DNA from 4 places in the Serratia sp. 121840015-1 genome. Region 3 is predicted to be linked to each of the others. Evidence: predicted binding sites of a transcription regulator. Region 3 holds the regulator's gene; each other region holds the start of a gene.
What was found. Region 3 encodes CRP, which controls carbon source genes, mostly activating them, when cyclic AMP is high. Its sites were predicted from a motif close to ATGTGANNNNNNTCACAT; they were not measured.
Positions count from the first base shown of each region.

Region 1: deoC (deoxyribose-phosphate aldolase) is a predicted target of CRP. The motif match lies at 1,323-1,340, and genes of this name have one in related genera.
Region 2: mlc (sugar metabolism global transcriptional regulator Mlc) is a predicted target of CRP. The motif match lies at 1,509-1,526, and genes of this name have one in related genera.
Region 4: ACUXAC_RS01560 (YfcZ/YiiS family protein) is a predicted target of CRP. The motif match lies at 2,199-2,216, and genes of this name have one in related genera.

Region 1 is NZ_JBSEYF010000001.1:2,347,543-2,350,755, reverse strand. It holds gene deoR (DNA-binding transcriptional repressor DeoR) at 1-446, opposite strand, end outside; gene deoC (deoxyribose-phosphate aldolase) at 600-1,280, opposite strand; gene ACUXAC_RS11440 (aldose epimerase family protein) at 1,493-2,329, shown strand; gene ybjG (undecaprenyl-diphosphate phosphatase) at 2,367-2,972, opposite strand; gene ACUXAC_RS11430 (phosphatase PAP2 family protein) at 2,978-3,213, opposite strand, start outside.
Region 2 is NZ_JBSEYF010000001.1:1,677,038-1,680,250, forward strand. It holds gene bioD (dethiobiotin synthase) at 1-55, opposite strand, end outside; gene mlc (sugar metabolism global transcriptional regulator Mlc) at 200-1,417, opposite strand; gene ACUXAC_RS08060 (LysR family transcriptional regulator) at 1,577-2,467, opposite strand; gene ACUXAC_RS08065 (MFS transporter) at 2,615-3,213, shown strand, end outside.
Region 3 is NZ_JBSEYF010000007.1:50,098-53,310, reverse strand. It holds gene ACUXAC_RS23355 (YccS/YhfK family putative transporter) at 1-1,531, opposite strand, end outside; gene crp (cAMP-activated global transcriptional regulator CRP) at 1,582-2,214, opposite strand; gene ACUXAC_RS23345 (OsmC family protein) at 2,597-3,004, shown strand; gene ACUXAC_RS23340 (phosphoribulokinase) at 3,043-3,213, opposite strand, start outside.
Region 4 is NZ_JBSEYF010000001.1:323,258-326,470, reverse strand. It holds gene fadJ (fatty acid oxidation complex subunit alpha FadJ) at 1-259, opposite strand, end outside; gene fadI (acetyl-CoA C-acyltransferase FadI) at 259-1,569, opposite strand; gene ACUXAC_RS01560 (YfcZ/YiiS family protein) at 1,767-2,063, opposite strand; gene fadL (long-chain fatty acid transporter FadL) at 2,468-3,213, shown strand, end outside.

The DNA.
Region 1 (3,213 bases), on a different contig from region 3:
GGCTTGAACTCACCGCCGCACAGGACCACCTTGCAGTTCGGTTTGTCCTGCAGCGCCAGGAAGGTGTTCAGCGAATGACAGACGGCGGTGAAGGTCAGCTCGTCGGCGATGGCGTCGATGATCGCCGGGGTAGTGGTGCCGCAGTCGAAAAACACCGTGTCGTTTTCATTGATCAACGGGGCCGCCAGCAGGCCGATACGCCGTTTCTCCGTCACCTGCTTGGCTTTTTGATCGGAAACGAAGTAGTTGGTCACGCCGTTGCTGCGCGGATCGGTCACCACATAGCCGCCGAGTAGCACCACCGCCGCCGGTTCGGCGCTCAGATCGCGGCGAATGGTCATCTCCGAGACCCCCAGCAGCACGGCGGCTTCTTTCAGGTGGATCTTGTCAGCGCGTTTTAACGCCTGAACTAGCCGGTTGATACGTTCTTCGCGCCGCGTTTCCATAGGTCCGTCTTCCCACAGGTAGTAGAGGTAAAAGGGCGTGCCGGCGTGTCCGGCGCTAAACACAACAATGCGGGGCAATATCGGGCCGCCTTGGCCGCCCGTATTGTCCCGCATCGGAGTGTATTGGCTGTGCCCGTCAGGGCATGCCGACGATCAGTAGCTGCCCGCCGCCGGCTGCGCGCCGGAAACGATGGCGACGCCGGAGCTGGTGCCGATACGCGTGGCGCCGGCGTTGATCATCTTCTCGGCGGTGGCGCGATCGCGCACGGCGCCGGAAGCTTTCACGCCCATCTCGCTGCCCACGGTCTCGCGCATCAGTTTGACGTGCTCTTCCCGAGCGCCGCCGGTGCTGAAGCCGGTGGAAGTTTTCACGAAGGCCACATCGAGTTCGCGACACATTTCACAAACCTGGACGATCTGCGCATCGCTGAGCAGGCAGGTTTCCAATATTACCTTCAACGGGATCGCCGCGCAAACCTCGCGCACGGCGGCGATGTCGGCTTTCACTTCGTCCAGCAGGCCGCTTTTCAACCAACCGACGTTGATCACCATATCGATCTCTTGCGCGCCGGCGGCGATCGCCGCTTTGGCTTCAAAGGCTTTGGCAACGGTCAGGCCGGCGCCCAGCGGGAAACCGATCACCGAGCAGACTTTCACAGTGCTTTCCTGCAGCAGTTGGGCTGCCAGCGGCACGTAGCCGGAGTTGACGCACACCGCATAGAAGTTGTGCTGCTGCGCTTCTTCGCACAGTTTGGCGATCTGCAGTTCGGTGGCGTCCATCGCAAGCAGGGTGTGGTCGATATAGCTGGCGTAATCGATGTTTTCGGTGGTCATCGCGGTTCCTTAGTGAGGTTAAGACAGTAAAAGGGGTAAGCAATGTGAAAATAATAACATTTCGACACAGATAAACCTAGTGGTGTTTAAAAATGTCGACGAGATCGTCGATATGATGCCGCTGTGTGTATACATTAAGGATGGTTGATTTGTTATTTAAATAACATTTTAGGGCTCGCGGCCTGCGCGAGCGAAACGTCGAGGGAAAAAAGATGAAGATCAACATCGATCTGGCTCCTGAAGCTTTCGGGGCGCAGCGGCAGGAACTGTTCCGCAACGCGGATTTCGCGGTGAGTGCACATCGTTGCGCAAAACGCGGGCCGATGCTGACGCTGGCGAACAGCCGTGGCGCGCTGACGGTTTTACCGTATCAGGGCCTCGCGATCTGGGATGCCGAGTTTGACGGTTATTCGCTGAAGTCGGGCCGCCGCAGCGTGCGGGGCGCAGGAAAAAAGCGCGCTGACGATGCCGCGTTCTGCCCTGCCTGGCCGAATCAGGACGGTGAGCCGCTGCAGATGCAACGCGTGTGGCTCCAACTGGCGGGCGATGAGCTGACGTTGCACGGCGAGGGGGAGCGGGCGGGTGGGCGTTGGCGCATCGGCCCGGCGCTGCGTCTGGCGGCGCAGAGCGCGCAGTTCGCCATTGAGATGACGGTCACCAACCTGGCCGAGCGGCCGCAGCCGCTGCGCTATGTGTGTCGCCTCAACTACGGCTGCCTTCCCGACGCGGTATTCCGTCAGAACCTGCCGGCGCCGGCGCTGTTGGGGGATGCGCTCGGGCAGGAACTGCTGTGCTCCGACGATCTGTCGCGCTATGTGGATCAGGCCGAGTTCTTTATGCTGGCGCCGCAAGGCCGGCGCTATGTGACGCGCTTCGCTACCGGGCAATTCAACTATGGCCTGCGGCGCATCGCCGTTCAGGGCAACCGGCGGCTGCTGGCTTTTATCCAGCCGGCGAACTGTCGCCCGAATGCGCTGGAGGAAGAGGCGGGAATGATGCTGGGGGCGGGAAAAACGCGGGCGTTTTGCGTGACCACCGGCGTGGTGTGAAATAACGGGGCGGTAACGCCCCGGTCATGTTGTGCAGTTACTCTTTCACCCAGCCACGGCGAATGGCGAAGGCGAACAGGAAACGATACAGGCGCGACAGCTTGTCGGCGATGACATCGCCGAACAGATTCCACACCAGTTGGGCGAACAGGCAGCCGACCAGGCCGAGCAGGAAACCGCCGACCATATCCAGCGGCCAGTGCACGCCGAGGTAAACGCGTGACCAGGCGATGCCGACGGCGACGATCATCAGCAGCACGCCGGACCAGACCCGGTGCCAGAACAGAAACGCCAGCGCAAAGGTAAAGATGGCGGTGCCGTGATCGCTCGGGAACGAGCTGTCCGGCGCATGTGCCAGGAAGGTATAGCCAACGCCGGCGACGAACGGGCGCTCATGCGGCAGCAGCGCGCCGATGGTGGCGGCGGCGAGCATGGCGAACAGCAGCGCGATAGTGGTTTTCGCTACCACCTGGCGCTGCGAAACCAGCTGGCTTTGCGGCCCCCACAGCCACAGGCCGACGATCAGCAGCGGCACGATGATGATCAGATCGCGCGCCAAAAAGGTGGCGAAATCGATCGTCCACTCGGGAGACGCCGGGGTCGCATTGATCCAGGCGAAAAGAAAATGGTTCAACTGTTCCATAACCGTTACCTCGTCTTGCGGCGCCAATAGCCGCTAACCGTCCAATAAATAGCCAACTGGCTTAACCAAACCCACCAACCCGCCCACAGGTTATGGGTAAGAAAATGGGCGCCGCGCATGATCTGGCCAAAGCCCATCAGCATGCCGAGCGCAATGCCGCCGCACCAGCACCACCAGGCCAGGCGCGGACGCTGCGGATAAAACAGGAAAAACAACGCCATGACCGCGAAACCGCTCGAGG
Region 2 (3,213 bases), on a different contig from region 3:
CCACGGTTTTACCGACGTCGGTATCCGTGCCTGTCACAAATAAACGCTTCAACATGAATAAAATGCCCCAGAATGCCCCGTTAACAATGTGTCGCCGCATCGGCGGCGAAGAAGTCTTTCGGAAAAATTCTAGGGGATGCGCCCCCATAGGGGCTTGAGGTAGCTCAATCTTTTGCGGAATTAATAAGAAGTTCTGATGTTAGCCCTGCAGCAGCTGTACCAGCAACGAACCGTTGTACAGCGCCTCTTTCACCAGCGCCGCGCCGGGCATGGTGCCCTTATTGAAGAACTGCGTGGATTCGACCTTGACCTGCTCGCTGTAGGTCGGCAGCGCCTGCTGGCGAATGCAGGAGGCGATGGCCGGGTGCAGGATCTCCGCCGCGCGGTTGAGCGGCGAGCCCACCAGGATCTTCTCCGGATTGAACAGGTTGACCATGATTGCCAGAATGCGCCCCACGCTGTGCCCAACGCCGAGAATGATGTCCCGCGCCAGCTGATCGCCCGCCAGCGCGGCGTCGCACAGCGATTCGACGGTCAGCGGCGCGCCGTGCAGGCTGGAGCTCATCGAGCCGCTCAGCCGCTGCTGGGCGATCTCCAGCATGTTTTCGATGCTGGCCACGGTTTCGAGACAGCCGTGGTTGCCGCAGTAGCAGCGTTTGCCGTAGGGATCGACCTGGGTGTGGCCGATCTCCACCACGCTGTGGCTGCCGGCGTGCAGCACATGGCCGCCGGTGATCACCCCGGCACCGACGTTGTGGTCGATCACCACCTGAATGACGTTCTGGCTGCCGCGCGAGGCGCCGTACAGCGCCTCGGCCATGGTCCAGGCGCTGATATCGTGCTGCAGGTAAACCGGCAGGCCGGTGCGGGTTTCCAATGCCGGACCGAGCGGCATCTCCAGCGCGTCGTAAAACGGCATGCGATGCACCACGCCGGACTGCACGTCGATCATGCCCGGCAGCGTGATGGCGATCGCCGTCAGCCGCTCCAGCTTGCTTTGGTGGCGGATAAAGAATTGGTCGACTTCGGTCAGGATGCGTTTCAGCAACGGTTCAGGATGTTCGGCCGCCAGCGGCAGCTGCTCCTCAACCACCAGTTTGCTGCTGAGATCGCGCAGCGCCAGCGTGATGCTGCCGCGGCTGATGCGGGCAGAAAGGTAGTGCCAGGCCTCGGTGTCCAGCACCAGCCCCACCGCCGGGCGGCCCCGGCTGCCGATTTCCTGGTACTCGGTTTCCTTGACCAGATGGGCTTCCAGCAGTTCGCGCACGATCTTGGTGATGCTGGCGGGCGCCAGCTGCGCGCGTTTTGACAGTTCGATGCGCGAAATCGGGCCCAGTTGATCGATTAGCCGATAAACCGCCCCCGCATTGGTCTGTTTGATTTGATCGATATGCCCAGGCTGCCCAACCGCAATCACAAACCTGCTCCTACTATTTTTCGCGCTTCTAAATAAAGACTAGGGGTTATGGTGGGGCTTTTGTCATACAGCGTCAACTATTTGATTCGTTATGTGATTTGCTGCACAAATTCCTCGCAATTTCAGCGTGAATTGATTTTTATTTGCCCAAGCTCAACGTCATTTCAGCATCAACGCCATCAGCGCCTGCGCGGCGGCGGTCAGCGGCCGCCGGCGGTGATGCACCAGCCACACTTCGGTGGTGGCGTCCGGCTCCGCCAGCGGCAAATAGCGCACGCCGTCCACCCGCACCCGGGCAAATGAGGCCGGCAGAATCGACACCCCTAACCCGGCGGAGACCAGCCCGATGATGGTCATCGCTTCCCCCACTTCCTGGGTGATGTACGGGGTAATGCCGGCCTTGCCGAGCAACAGCAGTATTTCGTCGTACAGCGCGGTGCCCACTTCGCGCGAGAAGAACACGAACGGCTCCTGCGCCAGATGTTGGAAACGCAGCGCGCCGCCGGGCGTTTCCGCCAGCGGATGCCCTTCCGGCACCACCGCCACCAGCGGTTCACGCAGCAGCAGCTGGTAGTGGAGCGCCTCCGGCAGCCGCGTGTTGCGCATTACCCCCAGATCCAGCTCACCGTTCAGCAACGGCTCGATCTGCTGTTTGGTGTTGATTTCGCGCATTTTGATATGCACCTGCGGAGACTGCTGACGGAAAGCGCGCAGGCTGCGCGACACCACGCCGATGAAGGGCGCGGAAGAGGTAAAGCCGATGGTCATTTCCCCCAGCTCGCCGCGATCCAGACGCGCCGCCTTTTCCGCCGCCCGCCCGACCTGATCGAGCACCTGATAGGCTTCTTTGAGGAACATCTCCCCGGCCTGGGTCAAACTGACGTTGCGGTTGTTGCGCGCCAGCAGCCGCGCGCCGACCATCTCTTCCAACGCCTGGATTTGCTGGCTGAGCGGCGGCTGGGAGATCCGCAGCCGTTCGGCGGCGCGGCCAAAATGCAGCTCTTCCGCCACGGCGATAAAGTAACGCAGGTGTCTCAGTTCGATATTCATATTTAAAACATCTTAATTTTAATTATTAATATATTAGACAAAAAACTCGCCGTTCCCTATCATTTTGTTATCTGTAAAGTGTCTGTTTATCTCCCCGAAGTTCGGTAAGGAAACGCTGTGACAACCCCTGTGCGTTCTGCGGCCGCGATGCCGTCGACGCTGGCCGCCAACGATGACGCGGCCGCTGCGCCAAAAGTAAAACGCTCCACCCTCAACAACAAACTCCCCTATATCGAACGCGGCACGCCGCAGTTTATGCGCGTGACGCTGGCGCTGTTTTCCGCCGGGCTGGCGACCTTCGCGCTGCTCTACTGCGTGCAGCCGATTCTGCCGGTGCTGTCACAAGATTTCGGCGTATCGCCGGCGGAAAGCAGCCTGTCGCTTTCGGTCTCCACCGGTCTGCTGGCGATCGGCCTGATGTTCACCGGGCCGCTGTCCGACGCCATTGGCCGCAAGTCGGTGATGGTGGTAGCGCTGCTACTGGCGGCGGTATGCACGCTGATCTGCGCCTTTATGACCAGCTGGCACGGCATTTTGCTGATGCGCGCGCTGATCGGCCTGTCGCTGAGCGGCGTGGCGGCGGTCGGCATGACCTACCTCAGCGAAGAGATCCACCCCAGCTTCGTCGCCTTCTCAATGGGGCTGTACATCAGCGGCAACTCGATCGGCGGCATGAGCGGCCGCCTGGTGACCGGGGTGTTGACCGACTTCTTCTCCTGGCGCGTATCGCTCGGGGTCATCGGCCT
Region 3 (3,213 bases):
GCCCGCTTTGCCACTGCGGCCACAGCCAAATGGTGCCGCCGAACGCCAGCACGCAGCCGATCAGCGTATCGATCAGGCGCGGTACCAGAAAATGCGAGCCGTTCAGCGCCAGCAGCTGCAGGGTGTAAACCGCCGTGACCGTAAAGCCAATCACCGACAGCCCGTAGTTCTTGCGCGAAACCAGGTAGGCCAGCAGCGTGATCACCAGCATGATGCTCAGCGTTTCTCCCTCCGGCAACTGCAGCTGCAGCAGCCCGGCTGCCAGCAATAGCCCGGCAATCGTGCCCAGCGCACGGTGCTGAATACGCACCCGGGTGGCGTTATACCCGTTTTGGCTCACCAGCATGATGGTGAGCAGGATCCAGTAAGGCTTCGGCAGGTTGAATACCGCACCCAGGCTGCTGCCGACCGCCAGCGTTACGCCCAGCCGCGCGGCGTTGCGCAGGGCGGTGGATTTGAACGACAGATAGCTGACCAGCGCCGGCCAAAACGGCAGGCGGTGCTGGCCGGGCATCAGGTCGCGGCGGTACAGCGGATGCTGGGTGCGCAGCAGGCGGGCGATGCGGCTGAAGTGGTAATAACAAAACTGGCCGACCGGATTATCGGGATGCTGCGCCGCCATTTTTTCCAGCGCCGCCAGCTCGTGGGTCATGGAGAAGCGCTTCGAATGTTGATGATAGAGAATATCGTGCGCCACCACGCGCAGCCGGCCGGCGATCACCTGAGCATTGCGGCGAATGATCGCTTCGGCCTGGCTCTGCTCCACCAGTTTTTGCACCTCTTCCGGCAGATGCAGGCTGACGGTGATGTGCTCCTGCAGGTCCATCGCCACCTGAAAGGCGCGCTGCAGGCGCTTTTGCTCGAGATTGTTGGCGTGCGGCAGGAAATTAAGCTGTTGGTACAACAGGCTGATCAGGTCCATCACCTTTTGCTGGCGCACCAGCAGCGGCGGCAGCGCGGTCTGCGGATCGGTGTGCTGGGTCAGCAGCGAGTATTTGGCTTCGAAATAGTCCGCCAGTTCCAGGTAGAGCTGGCTCAGCGTCTCGCGCATCGGCTGCTCTTTCCACAGCTTGAACCAGAACCAGGTGAATAAGCCATACCAGGCGGTGCCGATCGCGTACAGCAGCGGCGCCTGCCAGATAGGCACCGTGCCGGCCGTGCTGAGGGCGAAGATGGCTGCCACCAGCGCCGCCGGCAACAGCCGGGCGTGCAGCGGGCTGATTTCGCCGGTGACGCCGAGCAGCAGCGCCAGGCCCAGCATCAGCGCCGGCAGCGGCACGTGCCACAGCAGGGCCTGTTGCAGCAGCACGCTGCTGAAGGCGAACAGCGAACCGCCGACGATCAGTCGTTTAAAGAAGCGCTTATGCGGCGTATCCAGCCCGGCGATATTGCAGCAGGCGGGCACGAGGGAGAACATCAGGCCGAGCTGCAGCTGGCCTATCAGCAGGCCGAACAGCACCGGCAGGCACAACACCAGCGTTTGTCGCAGTGCGTAGTTGATTTCCGGGTGGTAGATCAGGCGGCGCCACATGGCAGAGAGCAGACAAAAAAACGGCGCAGACTGCGCCGTTTTTTCAGGGATTAACGGGTGCCGTAGACGACAATGGTTTTGCCGTGGGCGGAAATCAGGTTTTGATCTTCCAGCATTTTCAGAATACGGCCAACGGTTTCACGCGAGCAGCCGACGATCTGGCCGATCTCCTGACGGGTGATCTTGATCTGCATGCCGTCCGGGTGAGTCATGGCGTCGGGTTGCTTCGCCAGATTCAGCAGGGTTTGCGCGATGCGGCCGGTAACGTCCAGGAAGGCGAGGTTGCCCACTTTTTCGGAGGTGACCTGCAGGCGGCTCGCCATTTGGGCGGACAGACGCATCAGGATGTCCGGGTTCACCTGGATCAGCTGGCGGAATTTCTTGTAGGAAATTTCGGCCACTTCACAGGCGGTTTTCGCGCGAACCCAGGCGCTGCGCTCCTGGCCTTCTTCGAACAATCCGAGCTCGCCGATGAAATCCCCCTGGTTGAGGTAGGACAGGATCATCTCTTTACCTTCTTCATCCTTGATCAGCACCGCGACGGAGCCTTTCACGATGTAGTAAAGCGTTTCGGCCTTTTCACCTTGGTGAATCAGCGTACTCTTCGATGGATATTTGTGGATATGGCAATGAGACAGGAACCATTCGAGAGTAGGGTCTGTTTGCGGTTTGCCGAGAACCATTCGCTGTTATCCTCTGTTGTTATCGCTGCCTTGTGTCACAGGGGTCAGAGTTCCCTGTAAAACCCGCCTGTAGCCGCAGTCATGAGCGAGGGCTACCGGCAAGTTTTGAGGCGTGTCATAAAAATACGCTGTCGCTCTAGCATATTAACTTGCCGTAAGCGCTGCAAGCTACATTCTGTTAACATACCGGTAAAGGAGCCTTTCTCTGGGCGTTTCCCTGAAATTCAGTGTCCCGGAAAGATTTATTGCGGCTCTGTTTGTAGCACAGAGTAAGGCGGGTGTCTCGTGTTGTCTCGCTTCAGCATGATTAGCATCAGGTTACGTTGCCTGTTTCTATGCGAAAGCGTACTCTGATTTTAAGAAATCAACCGGAGTGACCAGAATGCAGGCAAGAGTTAAATGGGTGGAAGGGTTAACGTTTTTGGGGGAATCGGCCTCCGGCCACCAGGTGCTGATGGACGGCAACGCCGGTGATAAAGCGCCCAGCCCGATGGAGATGGTGCTGATGTCGTTGGGCGGCTGCAGCGCGATCGACGTGGTGTCCATCCTGCAAAAAGGGCGCAACGACGTGCGCGACTGCGAGGTGAAGCTGACCTCCGAGCGCCGCGAAGAAGCCCCGCGGTTGTTCACCCATATCAACCTGCACTTCATCGTTACCGGCCAGGACCTGACCGACAAGATCGTCGAGCGTGCGGTGAACCTGTCGGCGGAGAAGTACTGCTCGGTGGCGCTGATGCTCAACAAGGCTGCCACGGTGACCCACAGCTTCGAGATCCGCCAACCGGCGTAATCGAAACGGAGCGCGGCCCGGCGCCGCGCTCAACGCATTTATTCGATCTTCTTGCCTTCCAGCAACCGCTGCACCAGCGGCGCCATGATCAGCTCCATCGCCAGCCCCATCTTGCCGCCCGGCACCACTAACGTATTGATGTGTGAGATAAACGAGCCCTGCAGCATCGCCAGCAAATAGGGGAAATCTATCTGATCCAGCCCGCGGAA
Region 4 (3,213 bases), on a different contig from region 3:
AGGCGGCAATCATGGTGATGTCGGCGCCGGCGATAAACGAGTCCGGCTTGCCGGAAACGATCACCAACCCTTCCAGCGCGGTATGCTGTTGCGCCCGGATCAGCACGTCGTTCACCTGTTCGACGAACTCGGCCTTGAGCGTGTTCACCTTGTCGCCCGGCACGTCGATGGCGATCACGCCGATGTTGTCGGGGCGAATCGTCAGCTGAAAGGCCGACGGTTTGGCGCGCTGTTCATGCAATGCGTTTTCAAAGCTCATCATTCCACCTCCACGATCATCGCGGCCCCTAACCCGCCAGCGGCGCAGGCGGTGGTCAGGCCCAGCCCGCCGCCGCGGCGTTTCAGCTCACGCAGCGTCTGGGTGATCATGCGCGCGCCGGTGGCGGCAAACGGGTGGCCATAGGCGATGGAACCGCCCAGGACGTTGAATTTTGCCATGTCCACCTCGCCGATCGCCTGGCTGCGGCCAAGCTTCTCGCGGGCGAACTCTTCGCTGGCGAACATCTTCAGGTTGGCCAGCGTTTGCGCGGCGAAGGCTTCATGCATGTCGATGAGCGTCAGATCGGCCAGACCGATGCCGGCGCGATCCAGCGCCAGCGGCGTAGCGTAGGAAGGCCCCAGCAGCATGTCTTCCCACACGTCGATGGCGGCGAAGGCAAAGCTGCGCAAATAGCCCAGCGGCTGCAGCCCCAGCTCTTTGGCGCGCGACTCGCTCATCATCAATACCGCCGCCGCGCCGTCGGTCAACGGCGTGCTGTTGGCCGCGGTGACGCTGCCGTGCTTGCGATCGAACGCCGGTTTCAGCTTGGCGTAGGACGCCAGGCTGGAGTCTTTGCGGATGTTGTTGTCTTCAGAAAGCTGTGCACGGTACGGTGGTACGTAGGCGGTCATCACCTCATCGCGCAGCCACCCCTCCTGCCAGGCCTTGGCCGCCAGCTCATGCGAACGATGCGCCAGCTCATCCTGCGCTTCACGGGTGATGCCGTGGCTTTTCGCCATCTGTTCGGCGGTATCGCCCATGCGCAAGCCGGTGGAATACTCCGCCACCGCCGGTGGCACCGGCATCAGATCGCGGAATTTCAGCCGGCTGAACAGTTTGAGACGCTGCGACAGCGTACGCGCCTTGTTGACGTCCACCAGCGTGCGTGCCAGCGCCTTGCTGACGCCGATCGGCAAGACGGAAGACGAGTCCGCCCCGCCGGCGATGCCGACGCTGATGCTGCCGGCCATGATGCTCTCCGCCACGTTGGCGATTGCCTGGAAGCTGGTGGCACAGGCGCGCGACACGCTGTAGGCGTCAGTATGGACGCTCATGCCGGTGCCGAGCACGATTTCACGCGCGATGTTCGGCGCCTCGGGCATTTGCACCACCTGGCCGAACACCAGCTGCTCGATAAGCTGCGGATCGATGCCGCTACGCGCCAACAGCTCGCTCACCGCCGTTTTCCCTAAATCCACCGCCGGAATGCCGTGATAGGCAGTCGCCTGTTTGGCAAAGGGGGTACGCAGTCCATTCACAATCGCAATGCGGTCACCATGACGGGCCACCAACGGCAGTGCCTTACTCATAAATGCTCCTGAAGAAAATAACGTCAGCGCAATGGGCAGAAAGAGGTCTGACCTGATGAGGTCATTGTTAACCAAACGGTTACATTTGGCAAACCGGCAGAGATCAAAACTGCGAGCAGGCGCACTTTCTATCGGGGGGCGATGTAGGGAAGGCAATCCCCGACGCGCGGCAGGCGGCGCCGGGGGTAAAGCGGGGATTAACGCAGGCCGAGCTGGAAGATCAGGGTTTCCGCCTGGCAGGCGAAGGTGAAATCGGCCTCCAACTGCACGCCGCCGTCAACCGGTTTAATGCTACTGCTGATGTCACAAGGGTCGGATTCTACCGCGCGCGCCTTTTCGCTCAGGGCGGCCAGCATGGCTTCCGCATCTTGTTGATTGCTGAACACCTGGCTGTAGGACGCGGTGCAATCGGTGTTATCCATCACGGTGCCGACATCCACGCAGCAACACGCGGCGGTTTCCTGGGCGCTGCATTTATTAATTGCATCTGACATGATTGGTTCTCCTCAAGGGCCTCGGTTATCAGCCCAAATTGCCGTTTTACTCACCGGCACAAAGCCACAAAATTCTGTAGGTATTTTACGCTTCCGCGCCGGTAATCACTAGCACTTACTTTTACTGGGTGTTTTAAGTGATGGAAATCACAAATAAAAATGAGCGCCTGCTAAGGAATGGTAAGAATTTTGTTATTTACCGCTGGCTTTTTGTTAAGCAGATCTCTTTTTTGATATCAGGTTGGAAATATTTCAAAAACAAACTTGCAACATTTTCACAGGTCAGACCTATACTTCAGCCACTGGTCTGATTTGTCTGAATGATAACGGACCCTACAATCCCGCGCTCCTTGTTACCTTGCGTAACATAGTTTAAATAATAAACACATAATGAGGTTTTGGTCATGAGCCAGAAAAACCTATTGACTAAATCAGCTCTCGCAGCTGCAGTGGCAATTATTTCATCAAACGTGTCTGCCGCAGGATTCCAGCTGAATGAGTTCTCAGCAGCTGGTTTAGGACGTTCGTATTCTGGCGAAGGCGCCATGGCGGATACGGCGGCCTCCGCGAGCCGCAACCCGGCATTGTTGATGATGTACACCCGCCCGGAACTTTCCATCGGCGCGGTCTTTATCGACCCGGATGTAGACATCACCGGCAAATCCCCTTCCGGCGCCAGCCTGGATGCGAAAAACATCGCGCCAACCGCCTGGGTGCCGAACCTGCATTATGTTCACCCGATTAACGATCAGTTCGCCGTAGGCGGATCGGTCACCAGCAACTACGGTCTGGCGACCGAATTCAACGACGGCTACACCGCAGGCGCTTATGGCGGCAAAACCGATCTGGAAACCCTGAACCTGAATCTGAGCGGCGCTTACCGCCTGGATCAACACTTCAGCTTCGGTCTAGGCTTCGACGCCGTATACGCCAGAGCCAAACTGGAACGCTACGCCGGCGAATTGCCGAAGCTGCTTGCTGGTCAAGGCCTGCAAACCGGTCAATTAACGCCTCAGCAAGCCGGGATGATCGCTCAAATTCCTGGCGATACCCAGATTTCTCACCTGAAAGGCGATAAGTGGGGCTTCGGTTGGAATGCCGGCCTGCTGTACGAAGTGGACGAAAACAACCGTTACGGCTTCACCTACCG